One region of the Paenibacillus sp. FSL H8-0457 genome, then DNA from elsewhere that is predicted to be linked to it. Evidence: riboswitches for the same ligand, from Rfam matches in the RefSeq annotation. Region 1 holds a riboswitch; each other region holds the start of a gene.
The links. A riboswitch is a leader RNA that binds a small molecule or an ion and turns the genes downstream of it on or off. The one in region 1 is predicted to bind ZMP and ZTP.

Region 1 (3,692 bases):
GCATGAGCGGTCCGCCCTGGGAGCCTGGGAACACCGCTTTGTCGATCGCCTGTGCCCATGCCTTCTTGCACAGAATCATGCCGCCGCGAGGTCCGCGAAGGGTCTTGTGCGTCGTGGTGGTTACGAAATGGGCATGCGGAACCGGATTCGGGTGAAGACCCGCGGCAACGAGACCCGCAATATGAGCCATATCGACCATGAACAATGCGCCTACGTCGTTCGCGATGGCAGCAAGCTTCTCGAAATCAATGATGCGAGGATATGCACTTGCACCCGCCACGATCAGACGAGGACGGTGTTTGAAAGCCGCTTTGCGGACTTCGTCGTAATCGATAAGGAACGTGTCTTCCTGCACGCCGTATGCAACGAAATTGTACAGAAGGCCGGACGCGTTAACCGGGCTTCCGTGAGTCAAATGGCCGCCGTGGGCCAGGTTCATGCCGAGCACGGTATCTCCAGGCTTGAGCGCAGCCAAATACACCGCCATGTTCGCTTGGGCGCCGGAGTGCGGCTGAACGTTGGCATGCTCGGCACCGAACAATTCCTTCGCGCGGTCGCGGGCGATATCCTCCACGATATCCACTCGCTCACAGCCGCCGTAATAACGCTTGCCAGGGTAGCCTTCCGCATATTTATTCGTCAGCACCGTCCCCATGGCTTCCATAACCGCTTCGCTGACGATGTTCTCGGAGGCAATCAGCTCAATGTTGCTGCGTTGACGCTTCAGTTCCAAATCCATCGCTTCCAATACAGCCGGGTCATTCTTCCGCAAATGTTCCATCATGTTCATATCCTCCCATAATCAATCGTTATTTTCTCTTGCCAAGTCAAGACTACAAGTTTACCTAATGACTAAAGCGAGCTCTCATTCGAATCAATCGCACATTGTGGAATCATCCCGCTGCTCAAGCCGGTACACGGCGCGTTCCCCACCGATCAGCTTCGGCCGGGTGTAAGCCGCCGTTACGCGCGCATCGCCGATATAACGCTCGCTCGGCCTGAACGGAACCGCCACTCTCCGCAAATGCATGCCGATCAGCGTCTCGCCGATATCGACACCCGCATGGGCCTCAATGGATTCCGCAAGGCAGGGCTCCTTCATACTCCGATACGCCGCCGAGGCCATGGAGCCTCCCGCCCCCGGAATCGGTACAGCCGCCACTTCCGTCAGGCGCAGCTCTTCAAGCAGTCCCCGCTCCATGACTAGCGCCCGGTTCAAATGCTCACAGCATTGATAGGCTACAGCGAAGCCGAATTCCGCTTGAACCTCGGCAATGCCCTGAAGAAGCTGCTGCGCCGTTTCAAGAGCGCCGCCTGTGCCGATCCGGCGTCCGACCACTTCACTGGTGCTGGCTCCGATGACCAGCACCTTGCCCGGTCCTAAGGCTGCCGCTTCGGCCAGCTCGCGGACGATCCGCGCCGTCTGTTCGCTCAAGGAAACCTTGGAGATATCCGTCATGTCACAGTCCTCCCGATGAATTTTTTCACAGAAGATGCTTCATTCCATACGCAATAACCGCAGCAGCTTTACGCGTCGACCTATCGCGATTCGCTCTTCAGGTAACGCTCCTCGATGGCCTTGATCTTGTTTACGCGGCCGACATGACGTTCGCCCTGGCTGAAATCCGTTGTCAGCCATGCGCTGACGATCTCGGCAGCAAGCCCGGGGCCGACGACGCGCTCGCCCAGCGCAATCACGTTGCTGTCATTATGCTCACGCGTGGCTTTGGCCGAAAATACATCATGCGTCAGCGCGCAGCGGATGCCCGGCACCTTGTTGGCGGCAATGCTCATGCCGATTCCCGTTCCGCAGATCAGGATGCCCCGATCCGCTTCACCCGAGACCACCTTCTCGCACACCGGAAGCGCGTAATCGGGATAATCCACGGAATCGGAACAGCCGCAGCCAAGATCCTCCACCTCGTGTCCAAGACCCCGAATGACCTCCACGATCTCCTCTTTCAGACGAATGCCGGCATGATCGGTACCCAATGCAATTTTCATCTATGAAAAACCCCCTCGAATGTTCGCTTTTGCGTTTTAGCTTGTTTCATTATAACCCAAACTCCACGCAAAAGACGAAAAAAGAGCAGTCGGCGCACGTATTGTGCTCCAAATGCTCTTTGCCCAGGCGACCGGCCGTATATTCCGATGCTCCATCGTGGTTTCATCCACTTCGTCGCCAGTTACATCGGATTCATGTTTTTCACCTTCATCTTAAAGCAATACCCTGCGAAAGGCAAGCGGCTTTTTTAGCCATATTGAGCCCGGATCCAGATTTACTCTTCGCTTCCGTGGAAGCCGATCCTATTTATGCTGATCCGCTTCCAGCTTGTCCAGCAGGCGGAAGAGCGCCGTCCGAATCTCCGCCGCCGTCGCCTCGTACTCCTCCCGCGAGCCGCCGAAGGGATCGGAGATATCGAAGCTCGGAATGCGCTGGCGCAGCTCGATCAGACGCTCCCGGTCGCGGTCGCTGACATCGCGGCCCAGCGATCTGGCCAGCTCGAGCGTTGCGTACAGGCTGTCCTGCTCCCGCAGATCATCCAGCACCCGCCGGTCATCCTCCACAAATTCCTTCAGCGTGTGCATCTTGTCGGCGGCATGCGGGAACTGCCGAATCGCATACTGCTTATGCGACTGGGTCAGCGTCAGAATCAGGTCTGCCCATTCCACCAGATTCGGAGTCAGCGGCTTAGATACCAAGCGATCTTGAATATCCTGATCCCGCAGTATCGATTCCGCATGACGGGATACCGGCATGCCGTCTACGGCCGAGACGCCGGCGGATTGCGTTTCCAGCGGAATGCCCCGCTGTTTGGCGAGCTTGCGCAGCATCCCTTCCGCCATTGGGCTGCGGCACGTATTCCCCGTGCAGACAAACAATATATTTTTCACGGTCCCGTACCTCCCCGTTGTAGGTTGTTTTGGGATTATTGTAACAAATATTGCGTCAAAAGATAAACATCACGCCAAAGATGATCAAAATCAGTCCGCCCAGCATTTCACCGTACTCTCCCAGCTTGTTGCTCACCTGACGGCCGAGCAGCAGGCCGAGAATGGACAGCAAACCGCCAACGACGCCGAAGGAGATCACGATCAGCAGCACATCATCCACGAACATTCCAAGCGAAACGCCTACCGAGAAGGAGTCGATGCTGACGCTGAGCGAAAACAGCAGCATGCCGAAGAACGCGGTAGGATGAATGCGCTGACCTTCCCCGCCCCGCCAAGCATTATACAGCATATGTCCACCCAGCAGGAGAAGCAGCCCGCCGGCCGCAAACCCTGTGACGTGCCCCAGCAGCATGCCTACATAGCGGCCGGCAAACAAGCCCGCCAGCGGCATAAGCATGTGAAACAATGCGATCATGAAGCTGATGCCCAGCATATGGCCTAAACGCATGCCGCCTCTCATTCCGACTCCGATGCCAAGCGAAAATGCGTCTAGCCCGAGTGCAACCGCCATCAGCAGAATCGCCGCAAGCTGTCCCGATTGGACAGACGCCTCCAACATCCCCATTCCCCCAAGTCCCATGGTCTTGTACACCATATGCGGACAAGGGGGAAATCATGCTAAAACCGTTCAATCGGCATCGGCATTGACGTGGATGATGTGATGTCCCGCGGCCTTCAGCAGCCGGTTCATGACGGCTGCGCCAAGCCCCTGCTCCGGGCACGCTTCGGCCAGGATG
Region 2 (3,692 bases), 2.2 Mb from region 1:
GCGAGATCATACAGCGCTTCGATCTCCCTGGATAAATCCTGGCTTGCGTTGATGATCAGAAGCTGATATCCGTGTTTTCTTAATTCTTCGTCCATGCCGGCGACAGTCTGCGATGCGGAGAAGGAGTCCAGACGCGGCATAATGGTGCCGATCATGCTCGTTTTTTTCGCTTTCAGGCTTTGCGCAAAAGAATTCGGGATATAGCCGGTTTCCTGAATAACCTGCTCAATCTTGCGGCGTGTCGCATGACTGACGGATCCTCCGTTCAAGAAACGGGAGACCGTGCTTTTGGCAACTCCGGCTTTGTGGGCAATATCGGCGATCGTGTTCTTCATGCCAAGATCTCCGGAGCCGTTAGCAGCGCAGCATCGAACGGATCATTCTCTGCAGCTCCCTGTTGTCCCGCACAACAGGCCATGATTCGTATAAACATGAATCTCTCCCCTTCGTAATTCGCTTATTCCTAACTATACCATGACGTCCAGGGGTCCGTGAAATGCGGGCTCCAAGCCTAGCATTGCATGGTCCATATTTGCTTCTATGTTCCAGGCTCTGGCATGAAATGAAGGATTCGAAGGGGATGATTCATGGGTGCAGCCTTACTTCACATACTAATGGTCAAGTGCATTCCCTTTGCCTCGGACGGTTCGCTCGGCCGATTCGACGGTATGCTTCAGCAATGTCGCTATCGTCACGGGGCCGACGCCCGCCGGTACCGGCGTGATTGCGGATGCCGCCTTGACGCAGGCTTCGTAATCGCAGTCCCCGATGTTTCCTTTATTGTAACCGGCGTCTAACACGACGGCACCCGGCTTGATCCAGTCCCCTTGAATGAAATTAGGCTTGCCTACGGCCGCAACCACAATATCCGCTTGGGACACAATCTCCCCAAGGTTCTTCGTTCTCGAATGGCAGATCGTAACCGTGGCGTTACGATTGAGCAGCATCATCGATACCGGCTTGCCCAGAATCGGACTGCGTCCGACCACCACCGCATGCTTCCCTTCGATCGGCAGGCTGTAATAGTCCATAATCGCGATAATCGCCGCCGGCGTACATGACGGGTAATCGGCGAAACCAAACGCATTTTGCGAGAACCCGAGCGTGGTTACTCCATCCACGTCTTTTTTAATGTCGATGGCATCAAAAGCCGCCCGCTCATCGATATGGTGCGGTACCGGGTGCTGAAGCAGAATACCGTGGACGTTCGGATCCTCGTTCAGTGCTTGAATCGCGGCAATCAGCTCCTCCGTCGTTGTCGATGTCTCCAGCACTACTTTTTTGGATATGATGCCAAGCCGCTCGCACGCATTTCCCTTCATCCGCACATAGGTCGCCGAAGCAGGATCATCGCCAACCAGAATCGTTGCCAGACAAGGGGTTACCCCTTGCTGTTTCAATTCCTGTACCTTCACCGTCAGTTTTGCCTTGATATTATCGGATACTTTTTTTCCATCCAAAATTACGGGTTCCTTACTCATGCTAATCCGCTCCTTCGCCATTGTATTAAAAACATAAAGAGGCAAGGCGACTCAAACGTCTCCTTACCTCTTGCCCAGGCGTACGGCATATGATCCCATGTGCTCCCTCTTGGTGACCCAAGCTACGCCAGTAACACATGGATAACTTTTTTTAATATATCACGACTTTGGACTTCGCGCCACCGGCTATGCGGCAGCCCTTTAATCGTAAAGTTTTTGATTTATTGCCTGGAATCACGTATGTTGCCGATGGTACAAGCATAGAATGTCTTAAGAACAATTCGCTCCAGGAGGCCTTGATGAGATATCCGGCGATCTTCAAAATGCTGCCCTTTATACTGCCGCTTGTGTTCGTGATTCCGGTCTTGACGATATGGCTGCAGAGGGACTTCAACCCCATATCCAGCCAAGACCTACAGCAGATTAAAACCGTCTTCACGGGCATCTTCCTTGAGGCACTTCCTTTTATTTTGCTTGGAGTGCTGCTGTCGTCCCTTCTGCAGCTGTTCGTAAAAGAGCAATGGGTGCGGCGTCTCACGCCGAAGAATCCGGTGGTTGGCGTCCTGTTCGCTTCCATGCTCGGCATCCTGTTTCCCATCTGCGAATGCGGGATGATCCCGGTCGTTCGCAGGTTGATGCTGAAAGGTATGCCCGCCTATATCGCCGTCACCTTTATCCTCAGCGGTCCTATTCTGAATCCCATTGTATTCGCATCAACGATCATGGCCTTCCGTTCGCATCCCGAAGTGATGATCGGACGAATGGGACTGGCTTTTGCAGTCGCGGTGACGACGGGTTTGCTCGTCTATGTTTTTTCAAAAAGCAGCCCCCTGAAGCGTTCTCTTCAAGAGTTCGCCGAACAGGGCTCCAGCAAGGGGGAACGTTTGTTGCATGAGCATCCCAAAACCTGGAGAAGCATGTTTGTCCACGCCGGAGACGAGCTGATCGAGATGTGCAAATATTTAGTCCTGGGTGCTTTCCTGACGGCCTGCATCCAATCCTTCATTCCGAGGGAGGAACTGCTGGCTCTGGGGAACGGTCCTGCCGCCTCCTATCTGTTCATGATGGGATTTGCCTTCATCCTGTCCCTCTGCTCAACTTCGGACGCCTTCGTGGCATCGGCATTCACGCACACCTTTACCGTCGGCCCGCTGGTTTCCTTCCTGGTTCTCGGCCCGATGCTGGATTTCAAAAGCCTGCTCATGCTGTCGGCTACCTTCAAGACCAAATTCGTGATCGGTTTAAGCCTGCTGGTGATTACGCTTGTCTTTATCGGCTCTGTAACCGTCAACGCGCTATTCGGCGGTTAGGTGTAGTAAACAAACTAGAGTGGCAATACACGAAAACGGTTGGAATAACGGCACCTTCAGGCTGTTATGCCTTCGGATATCCACTTGAGATTGGAGGTGTTCGGGACGTGAATCCCAGTCTGAGCCTGCGAAGCCACTATATACTGCGATCGCTGCTTATCGCAGCTCTGGCCGCCTATATCATGCATTTGAACGCATCAAATTCGCTGGACTATTACTTGGCTCCCCATATGCAGACCCTGCTTCTGCTCTGTCCCGTGCCGCTGTTGTTCATAGCTTTCGGCATGCTGTGGCACGCCATTGCGGGAGTTTCCGGCGAGGTGTGCGATTGCGAGCACCCCCTGCCCAGCGGACTGATCAAAAACATATCGGTTTACGGGTTATTCTCGGTGCCGCTGCTGTTCGGCCTGCTCCTGCCGGACCAAGCCCTCGGCAGCGATATGGCGGCCAAAAAAGGCATGATCTACACCTATCCGAACCCCGATGTTCGCCGTAAAACCGAGGAGCGGAATGCTCCCGCCGTATCGGGCATGGAGAAGCATGGAACGAATGATGACCTGGCGGCAGCGGAGGACATCGCACTGAACGAGCGTTTTGTTCCCAAAGACATCTACAGCGTGGAATTCGCGGAGCTGGCCAAGCGCTTATATACCTTACCCGTCATCCGAGTGGAGCCGGACATTTTCTCGGAGACCGTTGGGGCCATGGATATGTACAAACAGCATTTTCAAGGAAAGGCCATCACCGTCCAAGGATTTGTTTTCCGCGATGGACATATGAACGAAGACGCCTTCGCCGTCAGCCGCTTCCTCGTGATGTGCTGCACGGCAGACGCCGTCCCGTTCGGGGTCATTGTGCGCGACGCGAATGCTTCGTCGTTCGCGAATGACGCGTGGGTTCA
Region 3 (3,692 bases), 2.3 Mb from region 1:
ATTGGATTCTGCGAACAACTGATGAATAACGGGAAGCAGCACTTCAAACTCCTTTTCGGAACGAGAATAATCCCCTTGGGCAGCTAATTGATACACACGAATAAAAGCCTCGGTATTCACATTGGCCGACGCCAAAATGCCCCCGGATGCACCATGACGCAGCATCTCATGAAAGCGGACATCGTCCCCGCATAGAACAGGCTTCGTATCGTATGGAGACAAGCTTCTCATAAGCTCCGTACTCGCAGTGCTGTCCTTCATTCCGATGACACCGGGGATCTCCATGATTCTTCGAATGGCATCGACCGGTAAGGAAATTCCAGTGCGCGAAGGAACTTCGTACAAAATAACCGGTATCCCCACCTCCGCGACTTTGCAGAAATGTTGTATAATGCCCTCAATCGAAGGGCGGCTGTAATACGGCGTGACCACCAATACCGCGTCTGCCCCGATATGTCCTGCCCATTCCGTCCGCTTCATGCTGGAGAACGTATCGTTGGTACCCGTACCAATAATGACCGGCAATTGCCGCCCGTCCAGACCTTTTCGCGTTTCCTCCACCACTTGAACGACCTCTTCCCAAGTTACCGTCGGCGCCTCTCCGGTCGTACCGTTGATGATCAATCCTTGAATGTCATGGGATAACAAATTCTCCAAATAACGATGATAAGACGGAACATCCAATGCGTATTCATGTGAAAAGGGAGTGACCACCGGAACATAAATACCTCTCAAATCTTGCGGACTCAACATGATCTTTCCTCCATTTCATGAATTGTGGCTTTACTTTACCATGGGAATCGGGATCGGTGTTATCTATAATAATAGATAGTTATTATCAATATTATTGATGAGGAGAGAGCGATGGAACTGATCTATCTGCAAACCTTCAGGGAGGTTGCTGTTCGAAAGAGCTTTACTAAAGCTGCTGACGAATTGGGTTATGCACAATCCAGCGTTACCACCCAGATTCAGAAGCTGGAGAAGGAATACGGCGTCAAGCTGTTTGAACGGTATGGCAGAGGCCTGCGCCTGACGAAGTCAGGGGAGGAGCTGTTCAAGTATGCTGTCCAAATGCTGGATCTGTTCCAGCAGTCTAAGGAAAAGCTGACGAAACAAGGCGGGGGCATCTTATCGATTGGAACGATCGATTCGCTTGCCGCATATTTTCTTCCATCCGTCCTTCATCGGCTAAGACAGGAGCATGAAGATCTTGCCATCCGCTTGCAAACGGATCGTGAAGATAGCATCGTCAGTAAGGTAAGAGAGGGTGAGTACGATCTCGGGCTTATTCTGGAGAACAAACCGGAAGACACTTCATTGAATTGGATCCCGATCCGGGAAGAGCCCCTCCATCTGATTGCCCATCCGGATCATCCGCTTCTCAGGTTGCCCGTCATCGAGCTGGAGTATCTGGCTGATTACGAATGGATTATGACCGAGGATACTTGCAATTACCGGATCATGTTGGAAAAAGTGCTGCGCGCCAGCGGAGCTCCCGTCCGTATTGGTTTGGAATTGGGCAACCCCGAGGCAATCAAAAGATATATCATGTCCGGTACCGGCATCTCACTATTGCCGAGAATGGTAGCAGAGGAGGAAATCAAGAGGGGAGAGCTGGCGATTCTTCCCTTTCAACACCCTGACATTCGACTGGACATCCAGATTGTCATTCATCCTAAGAAATGGCTGTCACACTCGCTTCGGGATATGATCGAAATGTTGAAGTCTAAATCTTAAAGACGCAGGCTGATATTGCATTTAACGAAAAGATTCAGTATCATTTATGTAACAATGTATAGGTTTATGTGTGACTGGCGTAGCATGGGGAACCATGAGGGAGCACATGAATGACAACGGCCGTACGCCTGGGCAGAGGTAAGGGAGTTTATTTCCCTTACCTCTTTATTATTTTCTTGGGCTTCTATCGTCTCTGAAACTATGAAAAGGGGATAAAACAACGATGTTCAAAACGAAAAAAATATTGCTGCTGGGATCCGGAGAACTAGGGAAAGAAGTCGTAATTGAAGCACAACGATTGGGTGTCCAAACCGTAGCCGTCGATCGTTATGCCGATGCTCCTGCCATGCACGTTGCCGATCACAGCCATGTGATCGATATGCTGGACGGAGAGAAGCTGCGCGCTATTATTGAGTTGGAAAAGCCGGACCTGATCGTTCCGGAGATTGAAGCGCTGGCTACTGCGGAGCTGGTGAAGCTGGAGGATGAGGGGTATCGGGTGATTCCTACCGCCAGAGCCGCAAAGCTTACGATGGACCGTGAAGGGATCCGCCGGTTGGCATCAGAGGAGTTGGGACTGCCGACTGCGGACTATCGATTTGCCGATACCTATGAGGAATTCAAGCAGTCTGTCCTGGACATGGGTTTTCCGTGCGTGATCAAACCGCTGATGAGCTCCTCCGGCAAAGGTCAAAGCGTGTGCCGTTCGGAAGGGGATATCGAGTCCTGCTGGAACATCGCCATGGAAGGCGGCCGCGTGCAGAACGGAAGGGTGATCATTGAGGAATTCATTTCATTCCAGTCGGAAATCACGCTTCTGACCGTCCGCTCCGTCAATGGAACAAGCTTCTGTGCGCCGATCGGGCATATTCAGGAAAGCGGAGATTATATCGAATCGTGGCAGCCGCACGATATGTCTGAAGCGCAAATCGAGGAAGCTAAATATATTGCGCGGAAGATTACCGACGAGCTTGGCGGATACGGCTTGTTCGGCGTTGAATTGTTTTTGGCCGAGGATAAGGTATACTTCAGCGAGGTATCCCCGCGTCCGCATGATACTGGGCTGGTTACGCTGGTCACGCAAAATCTATCCGAATTTGCGCTTCATGTCCGTGCCATTCTCGGGTTTCCGATACCAGAGATCGAATTGATCACGCCGGGAGCCAGCCGCCCCCTGAAAGCCGGCCGAGAGCTGGAAGACTATACGATTACAGGCGCCGAGCAAGCGCTGGCCGTTCCGAATACGCAGCTTCGCATGTTCGGCAAACCGGTAACCAAGGTCGGAAGACGAGTAGCAGTCGCGCTGTCAACCGCCGGCGATGTCGAAGAAGCGCGGTCACGTGCGAAGCTGGCCTTGGATAAGCTTGCCGTCGAAGAGGCATAAACATCGGAATTCCATAGGGATATCACATGTCATCATGTTGAAAAAGGCCAACCGAAATGACCGGTTGGCCTTTTCAGTTATAGAGAAATCAGGGATCCAAATGGAGTACAAACTCTTCTGATCACGAGTACTTGCTTTTAGTTTTGATTTCGGGAATAAATAGGGAGAAATTTATGTTCTTTCATGATAAGATACACAAGAATACAAACGACCCTCACCCATTATAATGTTTCCATTCGATGCGATAAGCGCTGCTTGGAGCATAATATTTCAAATAAATCTCTAGAGGAACGTTTATTGAAGGCATAGGAGAATCTACATGAGAGACATGACGCAAGGAAGTCCGATCAAGCTGATTATCATGTTTACCATCCCGCTTTTGATCGGTAATATTTTTCAACAATTTTACAACATGGCAGACACCCTTATCGTGGGACGTACCATTGGCGTGAACGCACTTGCAGCCGTTGGCTCGACAGGCAGCATTTTGTTTTTTGTCATCGGCTTTGCCCAGGGATTGACGGCTGGCTTGTCTATCATAACGGCACAGCGTTTTGGAGCTAAGGAT

Region 2: another riboswitch for ZMP and ZTP. It lies ahead of MHI43_RS19630 (tetrahydrofolate dehydrogenase/cyclohydrolase catalytic domain-containing protein); the one in region 1 lies ahead of rpiB (ribose 5-phosphate isomerase B).
Region 3: another riboswitch for ZMP and ZTP. It lies ahead of purT (phosphoribosylglycinamide formyltransferase 2); the one in region 1 lies ahead of rpiB (ribose 5-phosphate isomerase B).

What each region holds. Positions count from the first base shown of each region.
Region 1 covers NZ_CP150293.1:6,638,081-6,641,772, forward strand. Annotated here, with positions in the region: gene glyA (serine hydroxymethyltransferase) at 1-784, opposite strand, end outside; gene MHI43_RS30010 (TIGR01440 family protein) at 875-1,459, opposite strand; gene rpiB (ribose 5-phosphate isomerase B) at 1,540-2,004, opposite strand; ZMP/ZTP riboswitch at 2,119-2,200, opposite strand; gene MHI43_RS30020 (low molecular weight protein arginine phosphatase) at 2,308-2,895, opposite strand; gene MHI43_RS30025 (manganese efflux pump) at 2,951-3,514, opposite strand; gene MHI43_RS30030 (L-threonylcarbamoyladenylate synthase) at 3,584-3,692, opposite strand, start outside.
Region 2 covers NZ_CP150293.1:4,458,997-4,462,688, forward strand. Annotated here, with positions in the region: gene MHI43_RS19625 (LacI family DNA-binding transcriptional regulator) at 1-335, opposite strand, end outside; gene MHI43_RS19630 (tetrahydrofolate dehydrogenase/cyclohydrolase catalytic domain-containing protein) at 612-1,481, opposite strand; ZMP/ZTP riboswitch at 1,547-1,626, opposite strand; gene MHI43_RS19635 (permease) at 1,781-2,791, shown strand; gene MHI43_RS19640 (TIGR03943 family protein) at 2,899-3,692, shown strand, end outside.
Region 3 covers NZ_CP150293.1:4,304,512-4,308,203, reverse strand. Annotated here, with positions in the region: gene dapA (4-hydroxy-tetrahydrodipicolinate synthase) at 1-753, opposite strand, end outside; gene MHI43_RS18865 (LysR family transcriptional regulator) at 865-1,740, shown strand; ZMP/ZTP riboswitch at 1,801-1,881, shown strand; gene purT (phosphoribosylglycinamide formyltransferase 2) at 1,964-3,124, shown strand; gene MHI43_RS18855 (MATE family efflux transporter) at 3,444-3,692, shown strand, end outside.